2 regions of the Alkalihalobacterium sp. TH-98 genome follow, and region 2 is predicted to be linked to the other one. Evidence: predicted binding sites of a transcription regulator. Region 2 holds the regulator's gene; the other holds the start of a gene.

Region 1 (16,325 bases), on a different contig from region 2:
CATAACTTTTCTACAATGACCTGTCTTTCAATTTCTTGGACGATTTCTTTTAAAGTTTGATTACTTCTTATTCCTTTATCTTTCTTTTTATTTATAATCGCTGGCGGTAAATCATCTACATCAATTTCATTTTTTTCTGTCGTAACAATTATTCTTTCAATGAGGTTCTCCATTTCACGAATGTTTCCTGGCCAGTGGTAATGCTCCAAATAATAGATAACTTCTGAATTCAATCTTTTGTTCAATTTATATTTATTATTTGTTTTTCTTAGAAAGTAATAAACAAGAGGAGCAATGTCCTCTACTCGTTCCCTCAATGGGGGAATTTGAATAGGAACGATATTGAGCCTATAAAACAAGTCTTTACGAAACTCCCCTCTTTCCACCAGCTCTTCAAGATTTTTATTCGTAGCACTTACTACACGGGTATTTATTTTTTTCGTCCTTTGTCCCCCTACTCTCGTGATCTCAAACTCTTGAAGAACACGAAGTAGCTTTACTTGTAACTCAATAGGCATTTCACCTATTTCATCTAGAAAGATTGTTCCACCATCTGCCTGTTCAAATAATCCTGGTTTTCCTCTACCATCAGCACCAGTAAATGCACCTTTTTCATATCCAAATAACTCAGATTCGAGTAAATGAGGGGGGATAGCACCACAATTCACTTTTACATATGGTTTTTTAGATCGTTTACTTCCTTGGTGAATAATATTTGCAAATACTTCTTTCCCTACTCCAGATTCTCCAAGCAAAATCACTGTAGAATCGACGCCTGCCACCTTTTTGGCTAAATTTAGTGCTTTAATCGTATTAGGGCTTTGAGCTATTACTTGGTCAAACAATTGTTTCAATTCTTCCTTCTTTTTAAAATCATCTATTTCTTTCAATATTTTCGCTGTATATGCTTTTGCTTCTTGTAATTCTACTTTTAATTTATTTAGCTCAGAGATATCCCTAACATTTGTTACAACATGTGTAATTTTCCCTTGTTCATTAAAAATTGGACTTCCTGTAACCAATACTTCTTTTCCCTTTACAATTTGTACAATCGTCGTTGGCTTCTTCTCTTTTAATACTTTTAAAGTAACGGACTCTGAAATAATACCTTTATTCACAACATCCTTAAGATTTCTGCCTAAAAGCTCTTCTTCGTGAACACCTGTTATTCGTCTATAAGCCTCATTTACTATTAATCCATCGCCGTTTGCATCTGCAACATATATACCGTCATAACTAGATTCAATAATTGAGTCTAATAATTTATTCATTTCAAGAGTATCCTCTACGTTTCTATCTAATTTAAAACTCATCTATTTCCTCCTTTTTAACATTCTATTTTCTGACTATTCAGCTTTATATGATGAATTATTTCATCATTTTTTAGAAACTGCAATGATATAGACACTATTTAATTGAATGTTTTTAATATTTATACTTTTGGCATATATTTTGCATATGTAATATTGAATACGATTATATTAAAGGAGTGAACAATTTTATGTATAATTTCAGTCCCACACCAGAACAACAGGAAATGATTGATAAAGCGAATGCGTTTATGAATGAATACGTATACCCTAATGAAAAACACATGGTCCCTCATCGAGGCTTACCAAATGATATTTTGAAACCGCTTCAACAAAAAGTGAAGGAGCTAGGTTTATGGGGAGCACACTTACCTAAAGAGGTAGGAGGAATGGGAACAGGATTTCTTTCTCTAGGTTTACTATCAGAAGTAATTGGAAAAAGTCCAATAGCTCCATATATTTTTGGTTCAATGGCCCCAGATGCTGGTAACGGCGAAATTCTCTGGCATGCTGCAACACCGGAACAAAAAGAAAAATACTTAGTTCCTTTAGCAAATGGCGATATCCGCTCTTGTTTTGCTATGACAGAACCAGATGTTTCCGGATCTGATCCTAGAATGCTACAAGCAACGGCTGAGTTAGACGGTGATGAGTGGGTAATTAATGGTCATAAGTGGTTTACAACAGGTGCAATTGGTTCTTCTTTTTCAATTGTTATGGCAGTTACAGACCCAGATGCTCCTACGTATAAAAAAACAAGTTTATTCATTGTAGAAAACGATAATCCTGGATTTGAAATCGTTCGTGAAGTACCTGTAATTGGAGATCATTTTGCTGGCGGACATTGTGAAGTGCGCTATACAAATTGTCGGATTCCAAAAAATGCAATTCTTGGTGAACGCGGGGAAGGATTTAAACTCGCTCAACTTAGACTTGGACCAGGAAGGATCACACATGCAATGCGTTGGTTAGGAGTATGCCGTCGAAGTCTCGAGCTTATGCTCGACTACTCAGCAAAACGTGAAACACGAGGGAAAAAGCTTTCAGAATTCCAAAGCATTCAAAACTTTATTGCTGACTCTGCTGCTGAAATTCAAGCTGCTCGTTTAATGACTCTTCATGCAGCTTGGCTGATGGATCAAGGTAGTGAAGCTCGAAAAGAAATCTCTTTGATTAAATTCTACGGCGCAAATGTACTTCACAATGTTATTGACCGAGCAATTCAGGTACATGGTGCACTTGGAGTAACTGGCGATACACCTCTTGAGGGCTTTTATCGTGAGGCGCGTACAGCAAGAATTTATGACGGTCCAGATGAAGTTCATCGCTATGTCGTAGCCAGAACACTATTAAAAGCTTTCCAAGAAGGAGAAGAACTCTATTGATTTCTAATATCAATGTAACAAGACAATCTCTAGAGGGAATTAATTGGGGAAAATTGGAAGACTTCTTAAAAAGGCAAATCCCAGAACTTGCCGATCATCAATTGACCGTGAAGCAATTTACAGCAGGATATTCCAACTTAACTTATTTACTCTCATTTGGAGATAACGAAATGGTATTAAGACGTCCACCGTTTGGTTATATTCCACCTAGAGCACACGATATGAAAAGAGAATTTAATATTTTAGCAAAAATTAATCCCATCTTTCCACTAGCACCTAAGCCAATGATTTACGAGTCCGACCCAAACATTATGGATAAACATTTTTATATTATGGAAAAAAAACAAGGCGTTGTGTTAGATGATTCTATTCCCGAATGTTATCATTCAAAGGATAACGTTGGCGAACAAGTTTCTACAACATTTATAAATACTTTAGTACAACTCCATAATATTGATTATATACAAGCTGGATTAGATAACTTAGGTAAACCTGAAGGATATTTAAAAAGACAGGTTGAAGGTTGGTCCAAAAGGTATGAGCAATCCAAAACAGATGAACTTCCAATCATCAATGATCTTGTTCCTTGGTTACTTTATAATGTTCCAAATTCACCTAAACCAACTATTGTTCATAACGACTTCAAATTAAATAATATGATGTTCTCAGCAAGTAACCCAAATAAAGTTGTAGGTATCTTTGATTGGGAAATGTGTACGATTGGCGATCCACTCGTTGATCTCGGCTTGGCCATCGCCTACTGGACTGAACCTGGAGACCCAGAAACTGGCCTTACTACCGTCACCAACCAACCTGGTTTTTTATCTAGGCTAGAACTACTCAATTTATATGCAAGACATAGTGGCCGAGATGTATCCAATATTAATTATTACGTTACTTTTGCTTTCTTTAAGACAGCTGTAGTATTACAACAACTCTACTACCGTTGGAAAATTGGTGAGTTAAAGGACAACCGTTTTGAACACCTTAATATTGGAATTTTTAATTTATTAAAGCAAGCACAACTCACAAAGGATAATAAACTATTACGGTAAAAGGTGGACCTACGATCGGTGGACATATATCACTAAGCATAGATTACTAAAACGATAAATAGGAAGGGTATTAAATGGGAAGAAGAATTACAGTACTCACGCGAAAAGAAGAAATTGCTGAAGAGAAGCTAAAAGACTGTATTGTAGTGGTTATTGATGTGTTACTTGCTACAACCACTATTTCGACTATATTAAACTATCGTCCTAACTCTGTCATTCCAGTTAAAGATCAAGCAGAAGCACACAGTATTGCTAACGGGTTAGAAGAAAATAGTTTTTTGTTAGTCGGTGAAAGTGCCGGATATGAAATTGAAGGCTTCCTTCTTCCAGATCCGTTGCAAATTATTAAACATTCATTATTAAACAAAGATATAATTCTTCTTACAACGAACGGAACGGTAGCGATCAGAAAATCTGCAAGTGCCAAACGGGTTTATGCTTGCGCCTTAATTAATACTTTAACTGTAGTAGATGAAATTCTAGCATATGATGATACTTCTTCAATTTTAATCGCTTGTGCTGGTAATGACAGTCGTTTCTCCCTTGAAGACTTTCTTTGTGCGGGTTATCTCATAGATGAACTTCTAAAGCACCAAACGAATTGCACTTTGTCTGATGCCGCTATCGTAGCTAAATCCTATTATGAAAGTAGTACCGATGAGACGATTGAGTATCAACTAGCAAATTCTGAAACAGGAAAATTACTAAAAGAGTTAGAATATCATGATGCGATTCAGTTTGCATCTAAAAGAAGTTGCATAAATATAGCCCCGTATCTTATAGATGGTAGATTTACTTACTCAGATCAAAAATAGAGACTAGAACTCTATACAACAACTTTGTATGTATAGTATTAATTAGTTATATAACAGGTAACTCAAAACCGAAGTAACAGGCACCTCAACAACAAAATATAGTTACTGTACTACCTAGTAGCAACTATATTTTGTATCCAGTTGAGGAGCCAAACATTTATGTTACCTCTTGTTTTTATGCCTTTATTTTTACATTATAATGCTTCAACCAGTGGTCCATTTGAATAAAATGAGCGATGAGCTGCGGGCCTGTCATCAGTTGCCCAAACCATGGCGTTTTAAATGAAGCTCCTCCACTTTCAGCAATTTCTCTCATTTTAGTACGATCAATTAAATCAAATAATGGAGAGTCGTTTTGCTTAAGAATGTCAAGCATTTCCGTTTTTACTGCATTCGTATAATGTGGATTATGCGTTTTTGGATATGGACTCTTTTTGCGATATAACACTTCATCCGGTAAAATTCCCTCGAGTGCCTTACGCAAAATCCCCTTTTCTAAACCATTCAATTGCTTCATTTCCCAAGGAATGTTCCATACGTATTCTATGAGACGATGGTCAGCAAACGGGACACGAACCTCTAGACTGGCTCCCATACTCATTCGATCTTTACGATCGAGGAGCGTTGTCATAAACCAAATGATATTTAAATACGAAATTTCTCTTCTACGCGCTTCCTCCTTCGTATCTTCTTCAAATCTAGGTGTTTCTGCGATCGTTTCTTTATATCTTTCGTGAACATAAGGTTGTAGTTTCAGTTTATTTTTCCACTTGTCTTGTAGAAGTGCTTCTCTTTCTTGTGTAGAACGCATCCACGGAAATCCATTCATATTCATCACTTCAGGCTTATGGAACCAAGGATATCCACCGAAGATTTCATCCGCGCATTCTCCAGATAAGCCGACCGTCACATCTTCTTTTATTTTTTCGCAAAACCATAATAAACTCGAGTCAATATCAGCCATACCAGGCAAATCACGTACTTCAACAGCTTTCTTTAAATAACCTGCGAGATTTTCCATCGAGATGACGTGATTCGTGTGTAATGTACGAAATTCATTAGACACTTTTTCAATCCATGGACCATCTGCATTCGGCTGAAAATCATTGGCTTTAAAATATTTATCATTGTCGGCATAATCGATCGAATACGTTCGTAAATCACCCTTGTTGTCGCGCTCAAACACATTAGCTGCTAATGCTGTTAAAGCACTGGAGTCAATACCTCCTGATAAGAACGTACACACTGGAACATCTGCTACTAATTGACGTTCGACAGTGTCTGTTAACAAATAACGAACTTTTTCTGCCGTCTCATCAACATTATCGACATGCTCCTTACTTTTCAACTTCCAGTAGCGAGTAATTTTAGCCCCGTTGCGGTCATACAGCATTGCATGTGCTGGTCGAAGTTCTTCTATATCTGTGAACACCCCATGTCCCGGTGTACGTGATGGTCCTAAACCTAACACTTCAGAAAGACCAGTTTCATCAACTGTTGGTGATATGTCCCGATGAGCGAGAAGTGCTTTAATCTCAGACCCAAATATCAATTTACCGTTTTGAACGGAATAAAATAATGGTTTGACACCGAGACGGTCACGGGCAAGAATTAAACTTTGATCGTGCTCACTCCAAATTGCAAACGCGAAAATACCATTTAACTTTTCTAAGCAATGAAAGCCCCACTCTATATAAGAAGTTAAGAGAACCTCTGTATCGGAATGTCCCTTAAACGTATGTCCTCGTTGAAGTAGCTCTTTACGTAGATCTTCAGTATTGTATAACTCGCCATTATACACAATCGTATATGAACGATTCCCTTTCGTTCTGGTCATTGGCTGAATCCCGCCTTCTGGATCGACAACAATAAGACGAGTATGTCCCAATGCTGCATGGTTAGAGCTCCAAATGTTAATATCATCAGGACCTCGACGTGATAACGTCTTCGCCATTTTTTCAACTTCAGCTTGCTCTTTTACCATGTTTCGCTTCCAATCAATCCAACCAGTAATACCACACATCTATATCAACCCTCTTTCGGGAGTAATTTATTTAAATGGGTCCAATGCCCATATCCCATCGTATTCATAGTTAACGTAGATTGTTACTCTCCTATCACCTTGTAACCCCTTACACACCAATATTTTTATCTATTATTTATATAGAAGAGCGTTCGTTCAGCAATTAAAAAATCAGACGAAATTCAATAAGTCCTTAATGACCATGATTGAAGATGTTTCACCTGATTTAACTCATAGCTATGCATAAAAAGATCAATATATCCTCATAATGAAAACATAATTGAAAAATAGGGCTTCTTACATAAGTAGAGAGCATATAAAGGAGTGAAGTAAAAGTGAATTCACAACGCGCTCAAGAAATCGTCGAGTCTATGAAGGATGTTCAAGTACTTTTTAATGGTACTCCGGTTATGATCCAACATGTCGATCATGATAAAGAAACTGCACGCGTTTATGAAAAAAGCCAGCCTGAAAACGAAATGACAGTTCCTGTCCAGCAACTAATGGAACAATAAAATTGTTACACTAAGTTTGATCTTACATTTCAAATTACGAATCTAAAGAAGAGCTGACCTCTGGCGGTCAGCTCTTCTTTAGGTTTTCTTGTTCACATATGTATGATAGTAATTTCTCACAACTCTTATTAACTAATTCATATACTTCTTCGAAATTGCCTGTATAGTACGGATCTGGAACATCAACAACATCACTTTCTGGAAGAAAGTCAAGAAGCCTTGCAATTTCTCCTGTTTGCTCATGCTTTGCCATTGCGTTTAAGTTCCCTACATTTTCAGCATCCATTGCAATGATATAATGATAGTTCTGTAAATCCGGCTTTGTTACCTTTCGTGCCTTCATTCCACTATAATCAATTTTGTATTGGTCTAAGATGTTTCTCGTTCCCTCGTGCGGCGGTTTGCCAATATGCCAGTCTCCCGTTCCTGCCGAATCAATCTCAAATTGATCACTTAAGTTTGCTTCTTCTACTTTTTTCCGAAACACAGCTTCTGCCATCGGCGATCGGCAAATATTACCTAGACAAACGAATAATACTCTTACCATAGTTTCTCTTCCTTTCTAGATCACGTCCATACCGTAAATGTTAGCGCAATTCATTAGGATAAGCAACGTCCTGTCAGCTTACAATTCCACTTTAAAATTCGTAATTTCTATAACTGCATTATAAAAAGACTGGCCCTTTTGAGTCAGTCTTCATTATATGAATAATTCTTAAATAAAAATTTCTTTATGACTTTCCTTTACTTTCGCCAAAACTGCTTCAATATTCGGATACTCTTTACCAATACAGTATCGTTCTACATTACATAAACTATCTTCCTCACCTCGAAAAATTTGGACGACCTCTTCGACTCCCATCTTTTTCGTTTGAACGACTCCATCTACATATACTGCATCATTATTTTCAAACTTTTCATAAATGACATGGAAATTTGGCTTTATCTCCCCAATAAAAAACTCTTTCGTTTCGACTAGATCATGAACGCGCACGTTCTCTTCACTTCCTATTCTAAAAATTTTAAAGCACCTACTAAACTATACACCCTCGTCATACAATTTTTGAAAAGCATTTGTGACTATTGCTTTACAACATCTTGAAGGTTTCGTTTCAATTTACGAGATAGAAACTATTGTAGGAAAACCAAACCAATTTTATACATAACATTGGCTTTTACTTGTAAGTTTTTACATCAATAATCTCATCCAGTTGTAAATAGTTTTTTTCACCAAATTGATCAATTAGGTGCAGTTTTCTTTCTTGCTCATTAAAATGATGAACCGTACCTACCATACAATGGTAGTCATAGTTTTCATAATAAGTAAAAATAAGTGATGCGTTATTTGCCATCCCTTCACAAATCTGTTCATTCATTTCTAACAGCTGTTGCTCATCGAGTTGAGGCTTTTTTTGATACGTCAGCTCCTTTTTTAACTCACGAAGTAAACCTACATGTTCTGGAAGCATCATCGCTGTCCACTTTATATTTCCACGATCTTTAATCATTTATTTCATCTCCTCTACGCTTTATGACCGCCAAGAAGCGTACAACGGTATTTAGCTGTACCCGCTTCCGTGTAAGAAACAGCTCGTAATAATGCACCTGATCCATATTTGTTTCGAATGGCATCCATCGCATAACCTAATTCCTTTTTCCGAGGTTTCTCTGGATCTAGCAAGCTGAGCTGAACATGGGCATCATCACAAACATTCGATAGCGCAATTGTAATTTGTCTTACCGTTTCTCCCCGATAATGCTTCTTCATTAAATGAAGACATGCTTCGTAAATATCCATGGTCAGGTTGGTTGGTTCATCAATACTGACTGAGCGGTAAAAGCCGCCGCCATACTCTTCTTTACTGTAGCCAAAACCTAAACTTACGGTGCGTCCTGCCTTACGAGCATTGCGAGCCCGTCTCGTTACTTCCTCACACATTTCTAAAATCACACATTTAATATCTTCTCTCTCTTTATAATCACGAAGTAAAATTTGTCCTTTGGCAAAGCTAATCTGCCCCTGCATAATCGGTGCACCGAGCTCAGACAAATCGATCCCCCATGCATGGTAATACATTTGATTTCCCATAACGCCAAACGCTTTCTCTAATCTTGTCACGTCATATTGAGCAAGCTGTCCAACCGTTCGAATCCCTAGACGATTTAAGCGTTTTTCTAACCGTGAACCAATTCCCCACATCTCGCGCAACGGTAAGGGCCATAACTCGTTTTGTAAATCCTCAAAATCCCACTGGGCCACCCCCGTCTTTTTTGCTTGAATATCTAGACAGAGTTTAGACATAAGCATATTCGGACCAATCCCGATTGCACATGTTAAGCCAAAGTCTCTTAACATGTCTTGACGAATACGCTGGGCTAATTGTGAAGGTGATCCCCAAAGACGTTCGGTACCATCTACTTGAAGGAAACTTTCATCCACACTATAAACGTGAATGGCTTCAAATGGGACATAGCGAGTAAAAAACTTTGTCAGTTCCACGGAAGTATCCAGATACATCGCCATTTGCGCATTAACGAGCTGGATACGGGGATCATCCGGAATTTCAAATAACCGACTTCCCGTTTTAATTCCAAAGTCTTTTTTTAATTTAGGTGTCGCCGCAAGCACAACACTTCCTGACCTTTCCGTATCAGCAACAACAGCTAAATAACACTCTAGTGGATCAAGCCCTAGCGCTAAGGCTGAACAACTGGCATAAAAACTTTTCATATCGACACAAAGAATGCTGCGTTTTTCAATCGTTTCATATAATGGTTGCGGAACCAAATGAACCCCCCCTAAAAGGAACCTGTGTTCGTATTTTATTCTTCATTATAAACGAATATACGTTCGTTTTTCAAATAGAAAATCTTTACAATCAATCACTTCTTATGAATATCGTCCTACCATCATTCGCAACTATAAATTAAAAGACGTTTGGAAATAATAAGGGTGAGGTGAATTAAACGTGGAACATTATCATGTAGCAAACTTAAACGACGAGCAGCTCCAAAGGTTGAAAAGTCTTGAAGAAGAATTAAATGTCGTATTAATTGCCTACGATGACGATGAAAAAGATAAACCAGGCGGTAAGCATACGATCATAACTGGGTAAAAAAAAGAAAGAAAAATGAGTACTGAATAGATTCAGTGCTCTATTTCCATTAGAATAATACTGAAATAACAAAATTACCCTTTAAAGTTGCATTTAACTAGAAAAAAAGGGAAAATTAATATAAAGACGAATGTATAGGAGATTTGTAGTCAATGAAATATTTCCAACCTGATTTTGAGTTAAAACATTTTACTGAAATTACAACAGAATGGCTAAAAACGAATAATATAAAAACGATTTTATCGGACTTAGATAGCACGCTTGCCATTCACCACCAACCCGGTGGAGAAGATGTAGAGGAATGGGTCACCATGTTAAAAGAAAACGGCGTCGAACTTGCAATCATATCAAATAATAGCCAAGGCCGTGTTGATCGATTTTCAGAGCCTTTAGGAATCCATGGCTTAGGTCGCAGCGGAAAACCTGCTATACGAAAAATTGAACGATACATGCAGAAAATGGGTGCAAAAAAAGAAACGAGTTTATTTCTTGGTGATCAGCTTTTTACAGATGTTTGGTGTGGAAAGCGACTAAATATGAAAACAGCTCTAGTTCAACCGGTTGGTGAAGAGCACGAGCCGTGGAACATTAGACTAAAGCGAGTATTTGAAAGACTAATTCGTAGAAGATGGTAAAAGCAAAGGTAGAAGCTGTAAAAGTTTCTACCTTTTTACGTGCCCGTATTGCTAAAATAAAGAAAGATTTAGATGAAGGAGCCTCATTTATGGATCGCCAGTTTTTAAAAAAGAAGATTGAAAAAATTACAGCCAGCTATGTACACGACCCCGATGTACGTTTAAGTGATGAACAAGTCAACACACTTATAGAAAAATTTAGTGAACAAAGGCTTGCCAACCCTAATGAAGATATACACTACATTCTTCATGATGTCATTTATGATTATTTAACGGTTAATTACTTTTGATAAAACTTTTTACCGCCGATCTTTTCAACTAGGCGTGGAAACAGCTGATACAACGTTGAACCTACATCCATCCACCAAGGTAAATTTAGCTCCCGCTTCGGCTTAATCATTAATTCCACAATACGTTTTGCTACAGCTTCTGGGGGTAACATCATCTTTTCCACATTCTTTTTATACGTACCGGTTTTGTCTGCTTGATCAAAAAAGGCTGTTCGAATCGGTCCCGGATTAACAAGGCTTACATGAATATTTGAGTCGTGCAATTCCATTCGCAGTGCATTTGTAAACCCTCTTACCGCATGCTTTGTTGCTGAATAAACACTCGATTTTGGTGTCGCAATCTTGCCTGCTTGTGAACCTATGTTAATGATGTGCCCTTCTTGGTTATCTAAGAAGTATGGAAGAACCGCTTTTGTACAAGCCATCAGCCCTAAAACATTCACATGAAACATCTCTTCAACTTGATGAAAATCAGCCTCGTAAAAAGCATCAAAATAGCCAATTCCGGCATTATTGATAAGAACATCTATCGTGTCATGGTTAGCAACCACTTTTTCAACCGTTTTTTGCACACTTTCGAATGAGGTAACATCTAATGGATAATAATACGCTTGAACAGTATATTTTTCCTTAATTTCCTGTGTGATCATTTCTAATTTATTAACAGATCTAGCAAGTAAAATTGGAATTCCTCCCATTTCAGCAACGAGAAAAGCGAGTTCTTTCCCAATCCCACTAGAAGCACCTGTTATTACAATTTTTTTTTGTAGAAGCCGTTTCGTTGTCATCTTTTCCTCCTAATCATATTACCTATATGTATAGTTATTCACAATTTTGAAAAAACAATCAGTCACATCTTGACGGAATCGCAAGTTCAACTTATAATAGTCTCCAAAGTATAATGAGCGTTGATAGGAATAGTAAACAGTGACATGTGCCCAGAGAGCAACACCCATCGGCTGAAAGGTGTGCCACCGCTGAAACTGTTGAACCTGCCCTTGAGCTGTCAGGCAAACCTGACCGTCGCCGGCGTTAACGGTTCCAAGAGGGCTTGCTTATATGCTTGCCAACAAAGGTGGTACCGCGGATCCAACTCTTCCGTCCTTTTATTTTTATTAGGACAGAAGAGTTTTTTAGTTTATTGGAATTTTTTACTTCTATTGCTACCCGAGCGCTTCCGCTTTTCTTTGTCTAGCTGCAGCGCTCAGCGACTCGTGAGACTTCGCTCTCCTCCTTGCGATAAGTCAACATCAGCTCCTTAACACTCGCTGTGTTTCCTTTATCTCTTTCGGAGAAGCTCCAGTCCATACGTCGCTACCCGAGCGCTTCCGCTTTTCTAGACTATTTTATCACTTTACACTGACTCTACAAATAAAAAGAGGGATGACGATGACGAAACAACGAATTGTCGTAAAAATCGGGAGTAGTTCGTTAACGAATAATAACGGCGGGCTATCCATTGATAAAATTTCTGAACATACTGCGGCTATAGCAAAGTTAAAACAACAAGGTCACGACATAATTCTCATCTCTTCCGGTGCCGTGGCTGCTGGATTTACACATCTTGGCTACCCAACTCGCCCCGTAACCATCGCTGGTAAGCAAGCGGCTGCTGCGGTTGGGCAAGGGCTGTTAATGCAAGCATATACCGAAGAATTCAGAAAACATGATATCGTAACAGCGCAATTGCTGCTCACTAGACATAACTTTTCAAATCAAGAACAATACAACAATGCTTATTCTACTCTATCCGAACTGATCAAACGTGACGTCATCCCCATCATTAATGAAAATGACTCCATTTCTCTTGAGGAGCTTACGTTTGGCGATAACGACATGCTGTCAGCGTTAGTTAGCGGACTTATTCATGCGAATACACTAATTATTCTTACTGATATTAATGGATTATACGATGACAACCCGAAGACCAATCCGAATGCAAAAAAGTTTTCATTCTTACCAGAAATTACTGAAGAGTTGCTCGAAGCTGCTGGAGGGGCTGGCTCAAGTGTTGGTACAGGAGGTATGCGTTCAAAAATCGAAGCAGCCAAAACGGCCCTTTCCGTTGGTGTTAAAGTATTTATAGGCTTAGGGACAGGATCAGATAAGCTTGTCGATATTATTTCTGGAAAAGGTGATGGCACTTATATTGGCTATACCGATCACCACATGATGAAAAGTAAAAAACAGTGGATCGGAATTCATTCTGAAATTGCAGGTAAAATTACGATTGATCCCGGCGCTGAAAATGCAGTCATTCATAAAGGAAAAAGTCTTCTCCCTGCTGGTATTACCGAAGTTGAAGGTAATTTCTCAACTGGCGATGTAATTGAAGTCTTTAATCAAAAAGGTGAATTAATTGGAAAAGGTCAAGTCAGTTATTCATCGAGTGAATTGGAATTAATTAAAGGATTATCGAGTGAGGAAGCAAAAAAACAGACAAATAAAGAACGATCAGAGGTCATTCACAGAAATTTATGGGTAACGATAAAGGAGAAGATGATAAAATGAGTGAACTCATTCAAAAAGCAAAAAAAGCAAAAGAAATTACAGCAGATCTAGCTGTCTTAACGACAGTACAAAAAAATGAAGCATTACTACTTATAGCAGATCAACTGATTGAAGAAACAGACTACATCCTTACAGAAAACGAAAAAGATATTATAGCAGGTCGAGAAAACGGTCTAACCGAATCACTGATTGACCGACTAAAGCTGACGAGTGAACGTATCAAAGATATGGCAGATGGTTTAAAACAAGTAGCAGACCTTGCTGATCCGATTGGAGAAGTCCTTGAAGAATGGGATCGTCCAAACGGATTACAAATTAAAAAAGTAAGGGTTCCACTGGGTGTAATTGGAATGATTTACGAAGCAAGACCAAACGTAACTGTTGATGCCTCTGGGTTATGTTTAAAAGCAGGAAATGCTGTTATTTTACGTGGAAGCTCAACAGCCATTTTTTCAAATAAAGCAATTGTTCAAGTCATTCATCGCGGACTAGAAAAAAGTCAATTACCCATTGAAACGGTTCAACTTCTTGAAGATACAAGTCGCCAAACAGCTTCAGAGATGTTTAAACTGAATGAATACTTAGACGTGCTTATTCCCCGCGGTGGTGCTAACCTTATACAATCCGTGGTTAAAAACGCTTCGGTTCCAGTACTAGAAACAGGTGTTGGAAACTGCCATGTTTATATTGACGAAACAGCAAATAAGGAAATGGCCATTTCAATTGCGATGAATGCGAAAACTCAACGCCCTTCTGTATGTAATGCGGCGGAAACGATCCTCGTTCATAAAGATTGGGCACAAAATCACTTACAAGATCTTTTAGCCCAACTAAAAGAAAAGCACGTTGAAATTCGCGCAAATGAAAAAGCGTGCCAGGTCGATACTAGCTTAATGGCTGCTACTGAAGAAGATTGGAGCACAGAATATCTTGATTTAACTGTAGCACTTCGAGTAGTTGATAGTGTAGAAGAAGCGATTGAACATATTCAAACATATGGAACAAAGCATTCTGAAGCCATTATTTCAGATGATGCTGAAAGTGTCAGCAAATTTTTAAATTACGTCGATGCAGCTGCTGTATACCATAATGCGTCCACTCGCTTCACTGACGGTTTTGAATTTGGCTTTGGTGCGGAAATAGGGATTAGCACACAAAAGCTTCATGCTCGTGGTCCAATGGGACTTCCTGCATTAACATCAACGAAATATGTCGTTCGCGGCACTGGACAAATTAAGTAAAGGGCAGGTGGTAAGTGATGTTAAAAGATAAAACTGTAACATTCGTAGGAGCCGGTTCAATGGCTGAGGCCATTTTTGCTGGACTGATTAATAAAGAATTATTAAAACCAGAACAAATTATTGCAACAAATCGAAAAGATGCAGCTCGCCTTGAAAGCTTAAAAAGTACGTATGGCATCCAAACAACTACTAATAAAGAGGAAGCCCTATCTCAAGCGGACATTGTTGTCTTGGCAATGAAACCATCAAATGTTATTGATGGAATTGAGCTGATTAAACCTTTCATACGAAAACAACAAATCTTCATTTCCGTATTAGCTGGAGTTACGACTCATTACCTTGAGGAGCTACTTGGGATCGAAGCACCTGTTATTCGATCCATGCCTAATACTTCAGCGAAAGTAGGAGAATCAGCTACAGCTCTATCTGCTGGAAAATTTGCATCAGAAGAAGATACAAATCTTTCCGCTCAATTATTTGAAGCAATCGGGACCGTTCACATTATTCCTGAAGATAAACAAGACGGCTTTACAGGAGTTGCCGGAAGTGGTCCAGCATACATCTACTATTTTGTTGAAGCGATGGAAAAAGCAGCAAAAGACCTCGGATTAGAAGAGGAAGAAGCAAAAGAAGCCATCATTCAAACATTAAGAGGCTCTTTAAAGCGGCTTGAGTCTACTTCAAAGACGTCTGAACAGCTTTATAAAGAAGTGATGAGTCCAAATGGAGCAACAGAAGCTGCATTAAATGTGCTTGCCTCTTACCAATTCCAAGATGCTGTCGTTGCTGGAATTAAACGATCTTCTGCAAGAGCAAAAGAAATGGGTCAAATTTTTACAGAGTCGAAATAAAAAGATGCCTTCAAAGTCATTTACCTTATGATTTTGAAGGCTATTTTTTAATTAAAGTCGTCGTCCTGCATCATTCAACAAAACTTCTATTGATAAATCAGAACCCCCAAAAATTACCTCAATCATCTTTTTCTTTTTTACAAATATAAATCATCGAATGACTTTGATTGGTTAACGGTGTTTTATCCCAATTTCCATACTGATGGAGAATTGTAAAGCCATGAGATGCTAACAGTCGCTCCATTTCTTTAGGGTAGACATAGCGAAGCTGAATATGGGTGACCTCTTCGTTCTCTTTACTTCGTCTAATCGTCATGTACGTTTGAATTTGAGCCAATTCATCATATTGACTGACTGTGTAAACATCGACCTTTTGACCTGCAGCGTCATGATACGATCGCCAGTACTCTTCTTCTTCAGATTGCATTAATTCTTCTTTTGAAGGAAATCTTGTTCCAAACAAAAATGTACCACCCTTTTTCAGGTGCCTATGTACTGAGGAAAGTAAATCATCTTGTTCTTGATTGGATAAAAAGTGCTGAAACGAGTTGCCTACCATAAATACAAATGAACTTTTC
Region 2 (16,325 bases):
CGAATACTTTAACGCCGCCGTGGAGAGCCATACCATTTACAGCTGCACCCATCGCAAACTCACGAACACCAAACCAAATGTTACGACCACTATAGTCCTCACGATTAAAATTACCTGTGTTTTTCATCATTGTCTTATTCGATGAAGCTAAGTCTGCTGAACCACCAATTAATTGTGGAACTGTAGCCGCAAATGCATTAATAGCGTCACCTGAAGCAGAACGAGTAGCCACTCCTTTTCCTACTTCATAAACAGGTGCATTATCAGCCCATCCTTGTGGAAGCTCGCCTTTGATAGCCATTTCTAATTGTTTAGCAAGCTCAGGATACGCTTCTTTATATTTCGAGAACATATCATTCCACTCAGCTTCTTGTTTAGCCCCAGCTTCTTTTACATTCGCATAGTATTCAGCAACATCTTCAGGAATATGGAACTCATTTTCAAACGTCCACTCATAGGTTTCCTTCGTTAATTTAACTTCATCTGAACCTAGCGGTGCACCATGTGATGCAGATTTACCTGATTTATTTGGTGATCCATAACCAATCGTCGTCTTCACTTCTATTAATGTAGGACGGTCATCGGCTTTTGCAGACTCAATGGCTTTTCCAATCTCGTCAAGGTCATTCCCGTCTTCAACACGAATCACTTGCCACCCGTATGCTTCGTAACGTTGTGCTACATTTTCAGAAAAAGACATATTTAAATCGCCATCTAAAGAAATATCATTTGAATCATACATAATCACGAGACGACCTAGTTTAAGATGCCCTGCAAGTGAAGCTGCCTCCTGAGAAACACCTTCCATTAAGTCTCCATCACCACATATAGAATACGTATAGTGGTCAACAACTGGGAAATTATCCTTATTATATGTACTAGCTAAATGTCGTTCTGCCATTGCGAAACCTACTGCCATTGCGACACCTTGTCCTAAAGGGCCTGTAGTTGCTTCAACACCTGGCGTATGACCAAACTCTGGATGGCCTGGTGTCTTACTTCCCCACTGCCTAAAATTTTGTAATTCTTCGATCGATAAATCATAACCTGTTAAGTGTAAGAGGCTATAAAGTAACATCGAACCATGCCCTGCTGAAAGAACAAAACGGTCACGGTTAAACCAGTCTGGATTGCTAGGGTTGTGCGCCATGTATTTTGTCCATAATGAAAATGCCATTGGTGCCGCTCCCATTGGCATACCTGGATGTCCTGAATTTGCTTTTTCAATACTATCGATCGATAACGTTCGGATCGTATTTACTGCTAATTTTTCAACGTGAGAAGTCATCCCTTTTGTCACCCTTTCTATTATATCTAACTAGTGTCTATACGTTTTTCATCATATACTTTCTTTCTTATTTTAACAAGGAAACAAAGTAAATTTTATCTATCAAAGTTAGCTTTTACGATAATAAACAATATCATCCAATTAATGTTTTATATCATTATTTCCTTTTTTGGCATCTTTTAACTTTTCAGGAGTAACATCTTGTCCCTTTTCATCAACGACTTTAACAGAGTGAAGTTGTTTTTTAAACGATGCACGAAATGTTTTTACATATTCTGCTCTTAATTTCTTCTGTTCTTCCACTTCTTTTGCAGTTAATCCTGTAGTTTTAGCTCGATTGGCTAATTCATTTATTCGTGCAATTTTCTCTTTTGATAACATCAATTTATTCCTCCTAGAAGACTCATCCATTCCTTCTATTAATGTACACGAACAACTAATATCATTCAACTTTGTTGACTTTTTCAATATGCTCTAAATATCGCCGATTTACCGTTGCCTTCGAGGTATCGTAACCAATCCCATTTAAAAAACTGCTAATCTCAGAAAAAGTAAGTCCTTTATCTCTTAATTTGATAATTTCTTCGATTGGTAATTCTTTTCTCTTTCGTCCGCCCATTTGAAGATTTGTTAAGTTCATTTGGGGGCGGTAGCCTTTATTTATAGCTTTCTTCATACCTCTTTTAATTTTCATGTTATGTGATTTCCGTTGATATTCCTCCACAATTCCAATGATATCCATTAGTATCGTGTCCATTTCAGTTGGTTCTAGTTCGTTCCCTAAATTAGAAAGGGTATAAATCTTTTTGTTCATTTTTCTAATCTGATATAGAAGTGCAGTCTTTGTATTACCTCTCCCTAACCTTGTATCATCCTGTATAAGTAATACATCTGCATCATTCTTAAGTAATTCTAATACTTCAATGATTCCTTCTCTATCTGTTTCATAGCCGCTCATCCGCTCTTTTATAACCTGTATCACTTCAAACTGAAGGCGGTTAGCTAAATCCATTAATTCTTCAGCTTGTCTGTTTAAAGATGAAGTTTGCTCATCATTTTTCGTACTTACCCTGCAATAAATAACTGCCTTTACCAATATATTCACCTACTGTTTGTATCTACTGGAATAACTAATGTTTGACCTGCAATTAAATTAGATTCTTGCATCTCATTCGTTTGGAGCACCCATTGTATAAACTCATCAATTGAAAATGGATGATCATATTTAGTTGCAAACCCCCATAATGTATCTCCCTCTTTAACAACTACTTCAATCGGTTCTGCAAACCCTTGTTTTTCAGCGCCAGCCACTGACATAAATGCAAAAAATAAGATAGAAAGTACAAATATAATCACTAGAGATATCTCTTGTCGACTTAAATTTACTAGTTTCATCAAAATCACCTCATAAGAATGTATGTTCTTGTCTAATATTGTAGAGGAGAACACCTATTCGTGTCAATGATAAATTAGAACTTATGTTTGCATCCGTTTTTTTGACATGATATACTTTATTTAAGATTAATTGGATAAATGAGGTGTCAGTGATGACAAAAGTGTCAAAAAGACAACAAGAAATCTTAGACTATATCAAAACCGAAGTTCGAAAAAAAGGTTATCCACCTTCAGTCCGAGAAATCGGTGAAGCTGTAGGGCTAGCATCAAGTTCTACTGTACACGGTCACCTTTCTCGGCTTGAAAAAAAAGGACTTATTCGCCGTGACCCTACAAAACCAAGAGCAATTGAAGTTATTGATCAAGATCAAGTTGATGCTGAACCTGGAATAGATACAAGAACCGCTTTTGTCCCAGTAATCGGAAAAGTTACAGCTGGACAACCTATTACAGCTATCGAAAACGTGGAAGAGTATATTCCTTTACCGGAAAGACTAGTCTCAAACGATTCAGTCTATGTTCTTATCATTGATGGAGATAGTATGATAGAAGCCGGTATTTTCGATGGAGATATGGTCATCGTGCGTCAACAGCAAACAGCAAACAATGGTGACATTATAGTTGCTATGACCGACGAAGATGAAGCAACCGTTAAGCGCTTTTTCCGTGAAAAAGACTATATACGTCTTCAACCTGAAAATTCAACAATGGAGCCGATTATTCTTAACAACTGTACAATTCTTGGAAAAGTGATTGGTGTATTCCGAACCATCCATTAAAAAGTACCCCAACCGGGGTATTTTTTATGCTTTCTGTACAGTACGAAGAAATTTTTTCTTTATTATGTCGGCAAAATTACCGGGAAAATTTTTGTGGGATACTTTTTCCGCAGCTTATCCATCAAAAAAAGAACCCTCGAAGCATATAGCTCCAAGGGTTACAGATTTTAGTATGAAGAAAGGTACTGTTCGCGCTCCCAAGGGTGAACCTGTGTACGGAACATATCCCACTCGATTTCTTTAGCTTCAATAAAGTGCTCAACCGCATGCTCGCCTAAAGCTTTAATTAACACTTCATCTTGAGATAATTTATCCATTGCTTCTTTTAAAGTTGCTGGAAGATCTTTAATTCCTTCTTCCTCACGCTCTTCTTTACTCATGATGTAGATGTTACGATCAGTTGCTTTTGGTGGAGTAAGCTTACGCTTGATTCCATCAAGTCCAGCAGCCAGCATAACAGCCATTGCTAAGTAAGGGTTCGCAGCAGGGTCTGGAGAACGAACTTCTACACGAGTACTTAGACCACGAGAGTTTGGAATACGGATTAATGGACTACGATTACGCATTGACCATGCAACATATACTGGTGCTTCGTAACCAGGAACTAAACGCTTATATGAGTTTACTAGCGGGTTCGTAATAGCTGTAAACCCTTCCGCATGGTCTAAAATACCAGCTAGGAATTGCATTGCTGTTTCACTTAACTGAGATTCTGTCGTCTCGTCGAAGAAAGCATTTCCTTCAGGAGTGAATAGAGACATGTTACAATGCATTCCTGACCCGTTTACACCAAATAATGGTTTAGGCATAAACGTCGCATGTAATCCATGTTTACGAGCAATTGTTTTTACAACTAGCTTAAATGTTTGGATCTCATCACACGCTTTAATTGCATCTGCATATTTGAAATCAATTTCATGCTGCCCTGGAGCTACTTCATGGTGGGATGCTTCAATTTCAAAGCCCATCTCTTCTAATTCAAGTACGATATCGCGGCGGCAGTTCTCTCCTAAGTCTGTAGGAGCTAAATCGAAATAGCCACCTTTATCATTTAATTCTAAAGTCGGCTCACCTTTTTCATCATTTTTGAAAAGGAAGAACTCTGGTTCAGGTCCGATGTTGAACGATGTAAAACCTAGCTCTTCTGCTTCTTTTAATACACGCTTCAAGATACCACGCGGGTCTCCAGCAAATGGAGTCGGCTCTTCACCTGGCTTTCCTGGTTGGTAAACATCACAAATTAGACGTGCTACTTTACCTTTTTCTGAAGTCCACGGGAAGATTACCCAAGTATCGAGATCTGGATATAAATACATATCAGACTCTTCAATACGAACAAATCCCTCAATTGATGAACCATCAAACATCATTTGGTTGCTTAACGCTTTTGGAAGTTGATTGACAGGAATTTCTACGTTTTTAATAATCCCCATTAAATCAGTAAACTGTAAACGAATAAAACGTACATTTTCTTCTTTTGCAACTTTTAGAATATCTTCTTTAGTAAACTTAGCCATATTATGTATTCCCCTTTCAAGAATATATTAAAAGAATTGATTTTAGTGGAAGAAGCGAGATAGCTGCCCCTGTATAATAGAAGCCTTCCCGTTTCGACCGGCCATTATCAATTCATTCTTTAAATGTTTACGCAGTTCCTTATCAGAGATTTCAGCTGGTTCTCCTTGAGCTAATGTCCCCATTTCAGCCGCTTTTTCATTTAACTCAAGAATTCTCTTAATTCCTGATATATTAATACCCTGTTCAATTAATGTCTTAATTTCTAAGAGCTTATCTACATCATTAAATGAAAATAAACGTTGATTTCCATTTGTTCTCACTGGATGAATGAGCCCATGTTCTTCGTAATAACGAATTTGTCTTGCAGATAATTCTGTTAACTGTTTTACAATACCAATTGGGAACAGTGGCATATTACGACGGATTTGATCGCTCATAACCAAACCTCCTTCTCTAGAACTTATTATTAGAATAATAGATGTAAGCTATCATGTCAATAGATGTGAGGAAAGTTAACATTGGTTTTTTTCAAATTATTACTTTTTTCGATCTTTTTTAACTTTTAGCATTCTTTCGTTTATCCCTATGTAGATCTTTTTTCTATGACCTCCATTACATCTTTTCTTTAATTAAATTCCATAAAAAAAAGCACTCCTTTGAGTGCTTTAGCCTTATAGTATCAAATACTTCTTTTCCAATAGATGATTTACAGCCTTCACAACTGCAATCTTCACGTGAGAATAGGTTAATCCCCCTTGTACATAGGCAACATAAGGCGGACGCAACGGACCATCCGCTGACAGCTCGATACTTGCCCCTTGAATAAAAGTTCCTGCCGCCATTATGACATCATCCTCATAACCTGGCATGGGACTTGGATGTGGAACGACATGTGAATTAATCGGTGACGCCTGTTGGATTGCCTGACAGAATGCAACCATCTTTTCACGATCGTCAAATTGTACGGATTGTATAAGGTCTGTTCTTTTTTGGTACCATGCAGGCTGTGTATTCATTCCTAATTCTTCGAGGAACGCAGCCGTAAAGTGGGCTCCCTTTAACGCCTGAGTCACGGTATGAGGAGCTAAAAAGAACCCTTGGTACATTTCAAGCAAGCTGTATAATGAGGCTCCACCTTCCGCGCCAATACCTGGTGCTGCTAATCGATAGGATGCTAACTCTACTAACTCTTTTTTCCCTACTAAATAACCGCCTGTTTTTACGATGCCGCCCCCTGGATTTTTAATAAGAGAACCCGCCATTAAGTCCGCGCCAACATGGCATGGTTCTTTCAATTCTACAAATTCACCGTAACAATTATCAACAAAAACAATAACGTTGTTTTTTATTTCTTTTACAAATCGAATCATTTGTTCAATTTGATCAATAGTGAAAGAAGGGCGGTTATCATATCCTTTCGAACGCTGAATCCCAATCACTTTTGTTTTTTTTGTAATCGCTTGTTCTACAGCTGTAAAATCTACTGTTCCCTCGTCTGTTAATGGTACCGCATTATACGATACTTGAAAGTCTCTTAAAGAACCGTTTCCGTTCCCTCGAATACCTACAACTTCTTCTAACGTATCATACGGTTTACCTGTAATATAAACCAATTCATCTCCAGGACGCAGTACACCGAATAATGCTGTAGCGATCGCATGGGTACCTGAAATGATTTGCGGTCGAACTAACCCAGCTTCAGCTCCAAATACGTGGGCATAGATCGCTTCTAAAGTATCCCTCCCTGTATCGTCATAACCATAGCCAGTCGAAGGTGTAAAATGAAAATCACCGACCTGAAATTTTTGAAAGGCTTGTAAAACCCGAAGCTGGTTTGTTTCAGTCACTCGATCAATTTCTTGAAATTGTTCTTTTAATTTCTTTTCTGTTCTCTCTACAATTGGTTGTAATTGTTGTCCAAATGAAAACTGTTCGTACATACTATTCTCCCTGCTATTTAATGCTCTGATTGGTTTAGTTGATGTGCAAGTGAGTGATTCGGATAAACATATCCCTCACATTCATAAGTTTCTGTTTCTTCATCCCAACTTTGATTTAAAAGAATTGTTTCCGTTTTAACTCTGGCTAGTAATTTTCCTTGATCGGAATGAATTTTTGCTTTATAAAAGACCATTTCTTGTTTAAGTGTTTCTTCAATCTTATCTTGTAGCTTTCTTAATTGCTTTTCATCTTTTGCTGAGATTAAAAGTTCTGATGAATGAACAAAAACATCATCTTTATCCTGAATTAGATCCGCTTTATTATAGACCGTTAACATCGGTATTTCATTTACATCAAGATCTTCTAATAACTTTAAAACTGTCTTCTCGTGTTCACTAAAATTCTCATGTGAGGCATCAATAATATGTAAGATCAGGTCAGCTTCTTGAACTTCCTCTAACGTTGAACGGAAGGCAGCAATTAATGTCGTTGGGAGGTCTTGAATAAACCCTACCGTATCGGACAATAAAACGTTCAATCCACTCGGTAATTTTAATTTCCTTGTCGTAGGATCTAAAGTTGCAAACAATAGGTTTTGTTCAAATGTGTCAGCCGCAGTTAACCGATTAAGAATCGTAGATTTCCCTGCATTTGTATAACCAACCAAGGCGATTTGTAACACTTGATTTTCTTTTCGTCGCTCGCGATACTGTTTGCGATGTTGAACAATCGTTGATAGTTGCTGTTTGATTTCGTCCATCCGACGGCGGATATGCCTTCTATCAGTTTCTAACTGTGTTTCACCGGGACCACGCGTTCCTATTCCACCACCTAAACGAGATAAAGCTAAACCTCGTCCCATAAGACGGGGCAGAAGATAATTTAATTGGGCAAGCTCAACTTGGAGCTTACCCTCCCTTGATTGCGCTCGTTGCGCAAATATATCTAAGATGAGCTGCGTTCGGTCTATCACACGTACATCTTCTCCAAATATAGAAGATATATTTCGAATTTGACCAGCCGATAACTCATCATTAAAAATGACTAAATCTGGCTCTTTCTCTTCTATTAGCAGCGAAAGCTCCTCGATTTTACCACGTCCTAAATAGGTCGCCGGATCAATGGACACTTTCTTTTGATCAATCATAGCAACAACTTCACCGTTAGCCGTTGCTGTTAAAGATTTAAGCTCTTCCATAGAATATAAGAAATGGTCGTCAGTTCTATCTTTCGTTTGACAACCTGCTAAAATAACGCGTTCTTTTGAATCATTTCTAACTTCTTGCACTATGAACTCACAACCTTTGATTTCTAATTCCGTCTTGAAGATATTACACATACGTCCACTAAATGTCAAGAAAACGGTTGAACTCTAGACTTCTCAAAGTCAAAGTCCTCTGCTTGAAGAGTGGATAAAGATTGCCGGTCGTACTTCCCTTCAACAAGAAGGCGAACAGCTTGAGTACGAATTGCTTGCTCAATTAAGTTTCTCACAAATCGGCCATTACTAAACGTTTTTCCGTGTTCACCTTTAATTCTTCGTAAATATTCTCGAACTTTTTGTTCTCCAGCCCTCGACAGCTGATATTCTCTTTCTGCCAACATGATTTCGCTAATTTCCATTAATTCATCCGTTGAATAATCTTCAAAAGGAATGGTGATTGGGAAACGGGATGGCAAACCTGGGTTTAGAGATAGAAAATAATCCATTTCTCTACCGTACCCTGCTAAAATTAAAACAAAGTCGTGTTGTTGGTCTTCCATCGCTTTAACTAACGTATCAATCGCTTCTTTCCCAAAGTCCTTTTCTCCGCCGCGAGCTAATGAATACGCTTCATCAATAAATAGTACCCCACCCAACGCTTTCTTTAGTACTTCTCTCGTTTTTTGCGCGGTATGTCCAATATATTCACCTACTAAATCAGCTCTCTCAACTTCAATCAGATGTCCCTTCGAAAGTACTTCCATTTCATGAAACAATTTCGCAATGAGACGCGCTACTGTCGTCTTCCCCGTTCCAGGATTTCCTTTAAAAATCATGTGCAAAGACTGCCTAGAACTTTTTAACCCATTTTCTTTACGACAGTTATTGATGTAAAGCCATGCATATACTTCTTTTAACAACCGTTTTACATCGTTTAATCCAACTAATGAAGACAACTCTTTTTCCATACGCTCAAGTACTTCATGTTTTTCTGCCAATGTATTTCCAAAAGATTGTTCTTTTCGATATAAATTTTCCTTATCTCGCTTATTTTCACGGTTCAGGACAACATTAATTTGTCCTTTCGAGCGGGTAACTGTTGTATTTTTCATTGTTTCACCCCTCTGTTTACAATCGGTTACAATACTATACGCAATCGCCTAATTTTTGTGACAAATGCCTAATAAGATTTTTACAAAGAAAAAGAGGGTCACTCCTTAGTGCACAATACCTTACTAAGATATGCATCTTAGTATCAAAGGTAATAACACTTACGAGTGACCCTCACCAATTCCAATCTTTACGATTGTTGTTCTGGATCAATATTCACTTGAACATTACGCTGTGGAGCAAAAGTTGAAATAGCATGTTTATAAACAAGTTGCTGTTTTCCTTCACTCTCTAGGATAATTGTGAAATTATCAAACGCTTTAATTAATCCACGTAACTGGAAACCATTTAACAAGAAAACAGTAACTGCGATATTATCCTTGCGTAGTTGATTTAGGAATTGGTCTTGAATGTTAACGGATTGCTTCATTTATAAGTCCCCCTTCTATGTACTGTTATTTTATTTCGCTATGATTATAAAGCTTTCCTTCTATAAATTGTTTAATTTCTATAATCTTTTCATTAAAGTTTGCATTTGTCATGTCAAACCAGTGAACATCTGCTTTATTTCGAAACCAAGTATATTGTCTCTTCGCATAACGTCTAGAGTTTCGCTTTAGAATTTCGATCGCTTCTTCCTTACTCACTTTTCCTTCTATGTACTCATAAATTTCTTTATAGCCAATCGCTTGTACGGACTGACATTCTCGAACCCCATGATCATACAGTCGTTTCGCTTCTTCTAACAGCCCTTGTTCAATCATCAGATCGACGCGATCGTTTATACGCTTATATAATACTTCCCGGTCCGTCGTTAAGCCAATAAAGACATAGTCATAAGGCGATTCTTTCGTTTGGGATTGTTGGTATTCAGATAACGTTTTTCCCGTTAGCTTCAATACTTCTAAAGCTCGAATAACTCTTCGGTAATTATTCGGATGGATAGAAGTATAACTGACAGGATCAACATCCTTTAATTGCTGATGAAGTTGTTCAACTCCATGCTCTTCTACAAAATTCTCCATTTCTTCTCGAAACTTTAAATCAGTAGATGTATCCGCAAAATTAAAATCTTGTATGACTGAGTTTATATATAGACCCGTTCCTCCGACGATAAATGGTAATTTCCCTTGTGCATTTAACGATTTTATCAGCGGCTGAACAAGACCCTTAAATTCAGCAACCGAAAAAGGTTCTGTCGGCTCCTTAATGTCAATCAAGTGATGGGGAATTCCATCCATCTCTTCTATTGTTACTTTCGCGGTGCCAATATCCATCTCTTTATATATTTGCATGGAATCACCACTAATAATTTCCCCGTTGAAACGTTTGGCTAGCTCTATGCCCATCTTGGTTTTTCCAACCGCTGTAGGGCCAACTATAACAACAAGCTTCTCCTTCATGACAACACCCTTTTTGTTTCCTTTTTCACTTCTTCATTTCGTTGTTTAACTCGTAGTAACCGAAATGAAATCTTGAAGTTCGTCTTTTTATCACGTCAAAACCGAATTTAGCAAACCGATCACTTTTCCAATGATCCTTAAAAACAATCCGCTGTCTCGCTACCCTCTTTGCTTCTTCAATAGTTTCAGCAGTTATTGGTTGATACAGGGCTAAAGACTTTAGCGGTGTTAACCCTTGCGATGCTTCTAGGTCAGCTTCAAACATCGGATCAAAATAAACGACATCGTAGCTATTTTCTTCTAATCTACGGAGAATTTCAAAGTGATTTCCATGAATAACTTGTACCGAACGCATCGCTTGATTAAACAAGTTATTACCAGAATTCCAATGCTTCAACCCTTCTTTAACAATATAGGCAATCGGCCGGCTTCCTTCAATCCCTGCCACTTTTCCCGACGAACCAACAACAGATTGGGCAATGATCGCGTCCGAACCAAGACCTAACGTACAATCTAATAGAGTCATCCCTTCTTCCAACTGAGAAGCATCTATAAATGGATCATACCCGTCTTTCTGTAGTCGTTTAAAACGGAACATCGCCGAGTTGGGGTGAAAAAAGAAAGGCTCTGTTGAATGAATGGAGTAATAGAAGAGCTTTTTCTTCCCGACTACAAAGATGTCATCCCCAAGCTCTTCTATCATAACCTCTATCGGTTTATCTTCCCTGTCAAGATAAGTTGCTTCCAGATCTAAACTTATCATTTTAGCTTCTTCTACTAATTTTTCATTATGCTTTAAGGCTGTCGTTATATACACATTATCTCTCCACATCACTATAGTGCTACCATATTATAGACTTTTTCACACTTAAATCGCAACTAATTAGTAGATAAGCCATCTATCATTATATCCACAGTGAATGAGTGATAATCATTACACCAACAGTTTTTACATAATCCTTTTGAACATTTTTTCCATTTCATAAGTTGAGTAATGTATAAGGATTGGACGTCCATGTGGACAAGTAAATGGATCGATACATTTACGTAAGCTCTCTAATAAGGCAAACTGTTCATCCGCCCTTAAATAACGATTAGCTTTGATCGCTGCCTTACAAGACATTAAAATCGCAGCTTCCTCTCGAAGTTTTTTGATATCAATTTTTTTCTTAGAAAGGACTTCATCAATCATCTCCCGTAATGTTTCATCTTCATGACCTTTTGGAAGCCAAGTAGGATAGGAACGAATGATATAGGTTTGATTACCGAATGGTTCTAAAAACAATCCGACTTCTTTTAACTCTTCAGTGTGTTCCTTTAAGGTAATAAATTCACTCTGGGTGCATTCAAGTGTGATTGGAACGAGAAGGTCTTGTAGTTCTGAAGTTACTCGGCCTACTTTTTCTTTAAAATATTCATATTTAATTCTTTCTTGTGCCGCGTGTTGATCAATAATATATAATCCTTGTTCATTTTGAGCAAGGATATACGTTCCGTGCATTTGACCAATCGGGTATAAAGTCGGTACACGATCATTTCGTGCAAAATCAGGAGACGGTTGTTCCTTAACTGTATTTCCTACTGGTATATCTTTTTCCATTTCGACTTTCTCTACTGTTTCAACAGAGATGCTTTTTTCTTCCTCAAAACCATCGTCGGTTTCAGTTGGTTGTTCTCGATAGTTTATAATTGGTTTCGTTGAATTGTATGTTTTAGTCGTAGGAATGACCGGTTGATATTCAACTCGACTTACCTGTGTTTCTTCATGGTTCAGTTGAAAAGCAATTTGTTCTGATTTTGGTTTTTCCTTTTTTTCTCGAACGACTTCAGGAATGAGCTGTGTTTTTTTAAAGACGCTTTGAATTCCCTCTTTTACGAGTGTCGTAAGTTCCTCTTCTTTACTTAATCGAACTTCCAATTTAGAAGGATGAACATTGACGTCAATTAATAATGGATCCATCGTTATGTTGAGTACAACAATCGGATATCGACCAATTGGAAGCAGCGTATGATACCCTTCTTGAATCGCTCTTGCTAATGAATAATTTCTAATATATCTTCCATTTACAAATGTAGATATATATTGCCTCGATGCTCTAGTTACCTCAGGCTTCACAATAAAGCCGGTAACTTGAAAGTCAATGGTTTCTAATTCAATTGGTAGCATTTGTTTAGCAACAGCCGCACCATAGATAGAATGTAAGACTTGTAGTTGACTTCCATTCCCATTCGTCTGTAACATTTGCTTGCCATTATGGTAAAGTTCAAATGCAATCTCAGGGTGTGCTAAGGCAATTCTATTCACTATGTCACTTATATTACCCAATTCCGTGTGAACCGTCTTCAAATACTTCAACCTAGCCGGTGTATTATAAAAAAGGTTCGTTATCGTAACTTCAGTTCCTTTTCTGCTATTAGCTGACTGTTTTGCAATAATTTTTCCGCCTTCTAATTGAATACATGTTCCTGCCCCATCACCTGTACTTGTATTCAATTCAAGGTATGAGACCGAAGCGATACTTGGAAGGGCTTCCCCACGAAAACCTAAAGTCGTAATATGAAAAAGGTCTTTGTCCGTCTTAATCTTACTTGTTGCATGTCGATAAAAAGCCGTCTCGATATCATCAGGTAAAATACCATCACCATTATCTAGTATTCTAATTTTAGAAAGTCCACCTTCTTCAACTTCAATTACGATTTGTGTGCTATTTGCATCAATTGCGTTCTCAACTAACTCTTTAACAATTGAAGCCGGGCGTTCCACCACTTCCCCAGCTGCGATTTTATTGGAAAGCTGTTCATCTAATTTTACAATTTTCCCCATGGCTTCACGCACCTCCTTAGCTATTTTCTTAGTTTGCGTTGTATGTCATTTAACATTTGTAACGCTTCAAATGGTGTCATATTGAGGATATCTAACTTTTTAAGGTCTTTAATAATTCCTGTTTCAGTTGAACTGGAATGAGACTTTTTTGGTTGTTGTTCATTTTCTCCAAATAAAGATAATTGAATAGGTTGTCCCTCTTTTTCTTCACGTTCTTTCAATTTCAACTTTGACATAGCAGGAAGTGCTGCTTGTTTTTCTCCCCCCTCTAATTGTTGTAAGATTTCATCCGCTCGAACAATAACATGTTCTGGAAGTTCTGCTAGTTGCGCAACATAGATCCCATAGCTTCTGTCAGCTTGTCCGTCAACCACTTTGTGTAAAAATACAACTTTTCCATCTTCCTCTATTGCTGAAACATGAACGTTCTTAAGCCGTTTTAATTGTTGATCTAAAGCGGTAAGTTCATGATAGTGAGTGGAGAATAAAGTCTTGGCTCCAATTTGTTCGTGGATATATTCAACAATCGCCTGAGCGAGTGCCATCCCATCGTAGGTAGATGTTCCTCTACCAATTTCATCTAAAAGAATCAGACTATTTTCTGTTGCATTTGTTAATGCATGTTTTGTTTCTAACATTTCCACCATAAATGTACTTTGTCCGCTTGCCAAATCATCTGCCGCGCCAATTCTTGTAAAGATCTGATCAAAAATTGGAAGGACCGCAGTGGTTGCAGGAACAAAACATCCGACTTGCGCCATTAAGGATGTTAATGCTAACTGTCTCATATACGTACTTTTACCGGCCATATTTGGCCCCGTAATTAATAAGATTTCACGTTCACGATCCATGACAACATCATTTGAAACATATTGACCACGGTCGATCATCTTTTCAACGACCGGATGCCGGCCATTCTCAATATGAATTTGACGATCTTCTGAAAATTGCGGTCTCACGAAACGTTGCTCATTACTAATTGTTGCAAAGCTTTGTAATACATCTATTGTACTAATCGTTTTAGCGAGTTGTTGAAGTTGGCGTATATAACTTTTTACTTGTTCACGGATCATTTGAAATAAATCATATTCAAGTAACTCTATTTTTTCTTCTGCTTCTAGAATAAGTGTTTCCTTTTCTTTGAGTTCTGGCGTTATATAACGTTCCGCATTCGCTAGCGTTTGTTTTCTTTCGTAACGACCTTCTGGCAGATTAGGGATATTAGACTTAGTAACCTCAATATAGTAGCCAAATACTTTGTTATACCCGATTTTAAGTGATTTGATCCCTGTTTCTTGCCGCTCTCTTTGTTCAAGTGCAGCAATCCACGTCTTCCCATTTAAACTCGCATCTCTATAGGTATCTAGTTCCTCATTAAAACCCGTTTTAATCATACCGCCATCCTTAACAGAAAGAGGAGGATCGTCAACAATACTCGTTTCTAACAAGTCTAAAAGTTCACCACAGTGATCAATCGTTGTAATTAATCGATCTAATAGAGGTACATTAAGCTGTTGAACAATATGAACGATCATTGGAATTTGTTGCAGGGATCTTCGTAGTTGAACAAGTTCACGTGCATTCACATTACCATAGGCTACTTTCCCGGCCAAACGTTCTAAGTCATATACTTCCGTCAACGCTTCTCGTAACTCTTCCCTAACAAAGAACTGCTCCATAAGAGTCTCAACCACGGTTAAACGCTCTTCAATTTCTCCTTGAGTAATTAATGGCCGTTCTAACCACTTTTTTAATAAGCGGGCACCCATAGCGGTTACTGTTGCATCAACAATCCATAATAATGAGCCTTTTTTCTTTTTCTCTCGAATCGTTTCAATTAATTCTAGGTTTCGCTTTGAATGATAATCAATTTTCATATATTGATTGGACGTGTAATATTGAACTTGCTGTAAATGATCGAGCGATCGCCTTTGTGTTCGAACTAAATAATTACATAGCCTTCCAATCGTTGCCACGAGGTAGTCATGTTCAATACCTTCACATATCGGTTGAAAAAATTCCGGCACTCCCTCATCCGCTTCAAATGATATAGTGATTGATAATCTTTGCTTTACCATCTCAAGATATGATTCGTTAAAGTCTGGTGCAACAATTACTTCTTTTGCTGCAGTCGAAGCAAGCTCATAAATCGCTTCATCTATTCCACCTGTTAATTCAGTAATAGAACTTTCACCAGTCGTTAAATCCGTACGAATAAAACCGAAGCGTCCATCATCCAGATCGGATACAGATGTTATAAAATTATTTTCTTTATCAGCAATGGTTTTACCATCCATTACTGTTCCAGGCGTAATTAACTGCACAACCTCCCGCTTAACGACGCCTTTCGCTTCTCTCGGATCCTCTACTTGCTCACAAAGGGCAACCTTATACCCTTTCTCTATTAATTGAGTAATATATTGCTCAGCTGAGTGATAAGGGACTCCACACATCGGAATTCGGTCCTCACCGCCACCTCTTCCAGTTAGTGTAATCTCTAATTCTTTTGCTGCGAGCTTCGCATCTTCAAAGAATAACTCATAAAAGTCTCCTAAACGAAAAAATAAAAAGGCATCTTTATATTGTGCCTTAATTCCTAAATATTGCTGTATCATAGGCGTATGCTGTGCCATTGTAATCCCCCAAAATTCTACATTTTACGCCTATCATTATACCATATTCATAGAAGAGGTGTCAGGCACCTTTAATTGGCTAAAGGTGCCTGATACTCAATAAGTACACATGCATATAAAAAAACTAGGAAGTAATTTCCTTCCTAGCTCCAATCAACTATTCTTCTGTGTCTCCCATCATGAAGTTAGGATCTAAATCTTCGAACTCTTCATCCGTTACGTCTTCTTCA

The links. The regulator LexA, encoded in region 2, represses DNA repair genes until DNA is damaged. The targets are predictions, from matches to a motif close to CGAACATATGTTCG.
Region 1: AC2VNP_RS04300 (Y-family DNA polymerase) is a predicted target of LexA. The motif match lies at 9,944-9,957, and genes of this name have one in related genera.

What each region holds. Positions count from the first base shown of each region.
Region 1 covers NZ_JBYCKM010000009.1:205,444-221,768, forward strand. Annotated here, with positions in the region: gene AC2VNP_RS04255 (sigma-54 interaction domain-containing protein) at 1-1,313, opposite strand, end outside; gene AC2VNP_RS04260 (acyl-CoA dehydrogenase family protein) at 1,502-2,695, shown strand; gene AC2VNP_RS04265 (phosphotransferase family protein) at 2,692-3,750, shown strand; gene AC2VNP_RS04270 (2-phosphosulfolactate phosphatase) at 3,825-4,565, shown strand; gene asnB (asparagine synthase (glutamine-hydrolyzing)) at 4,741-6,588, opposite strand; gene AC2VNP_RS04280 (H-type small acid-soluble spore protein) at 6,924-7,103, shown strand; gene AC2VNP_RS04285 (low molecular weight protein-tyrosine-phosphatase) at 7,171-7,650, opposite strand; gene AC2VNP_RS04290 (hypothetical protein) at 7,819-8,097, opposite strand; gene AC2VNP_RS04295 (YolD-like family protein) at 8,279-8,611, opposite strand; gene AC2VNP_RS04300 (Y-family DNA polymerase) at 8,626-9,834, opposite strand; gene AC2VNP_RS04305 (hypothetical protein) at 10,073-10,219, shown strand; gene AC2VNP_RS04310 (YqeG family HAD IIIA-type phosphatase) at 10,372-10,854, shown strand; gene AC2VNP_RS04315 (YqzH family protein) at 10,848-11,144, shown strand; gene AC2VNP_RS04320 (SDR family NAD(P)-dependent oxidoreductase) at 11,135-11,932, opposite strand; gene proB (glutamate 5-kinase) at 12,534-13,655, shown strand; gene AC2VNP_RS04330 (glutamate-5-semialdehyde dehydrogenase) at 13,652-14,896, shown strand; gene proC (pyrroline-5-carboxylate reductase) at 14,914-15,747, shown strand; gene AC2VNP_RS04340 (class I SAM-dependent methyltransferase) at 15,866-16,325, opposite strand, start outside.
Region 2 covers NZ_JBYCKM010000045.1:627,272-643,596, reverse strand. Annotated here, with positions in the region: gene tkt (transketolase) at 1-1,288, opposite strand, end outside; gene AC2VNP_RS18800 (DUF896 domain-containing protein) at 1,430-1,669, opposite strand; gene AC2VNP_RS18795 (YneB family resolvase-like protein) at 1,731-2,384, opposite strand; gene yneA (cell division suppressor protein YneA) at 2,390-2,683, opposite strand; gene lexA (transcriptional repressor LexA) at 2,836-3,462, shown strand; gene glnA (type I glutamate--ammonia ligase) at 3,630-4,979, opposite strand; gene AC2VNP_RS18775 (MerR family transcriptional regulator) at 5,022-5,417, opposite strand; gene AC2VNP_RS18770 (methionine gamma-lyase family protein) at 5,652-6,920, opposite strand; gene hflX (GTPase HflX) at 6,938-8,260, opposite strand; gene spoVK (stage V sporulation protein K) at 8,275-9,237, opposite strand; gene hfq (RNA chaperone Hfq) at 9,426-9,665, opposite strand; gene miaA (tRNA (adenosine(37)-N6)-dimethylallyltransferase MiaA) at 9,691-10,638, opposite strand; gene AC2VNP_RS18745 (class I SAM-dependent methyltransferase) at 10,664-11,470, opposite strand; gene mutL (DNA mismatch repair endonuclease MutL) at 11,588-13,462, opposite strand; gene mutS (DNA mismatch repair protein MutS) at 13,483-16,095, opposite strand; gene AC2VNP_RS18730 (outer spore coat protein CotE) at 16,253-16,325, opposite strand, start outside.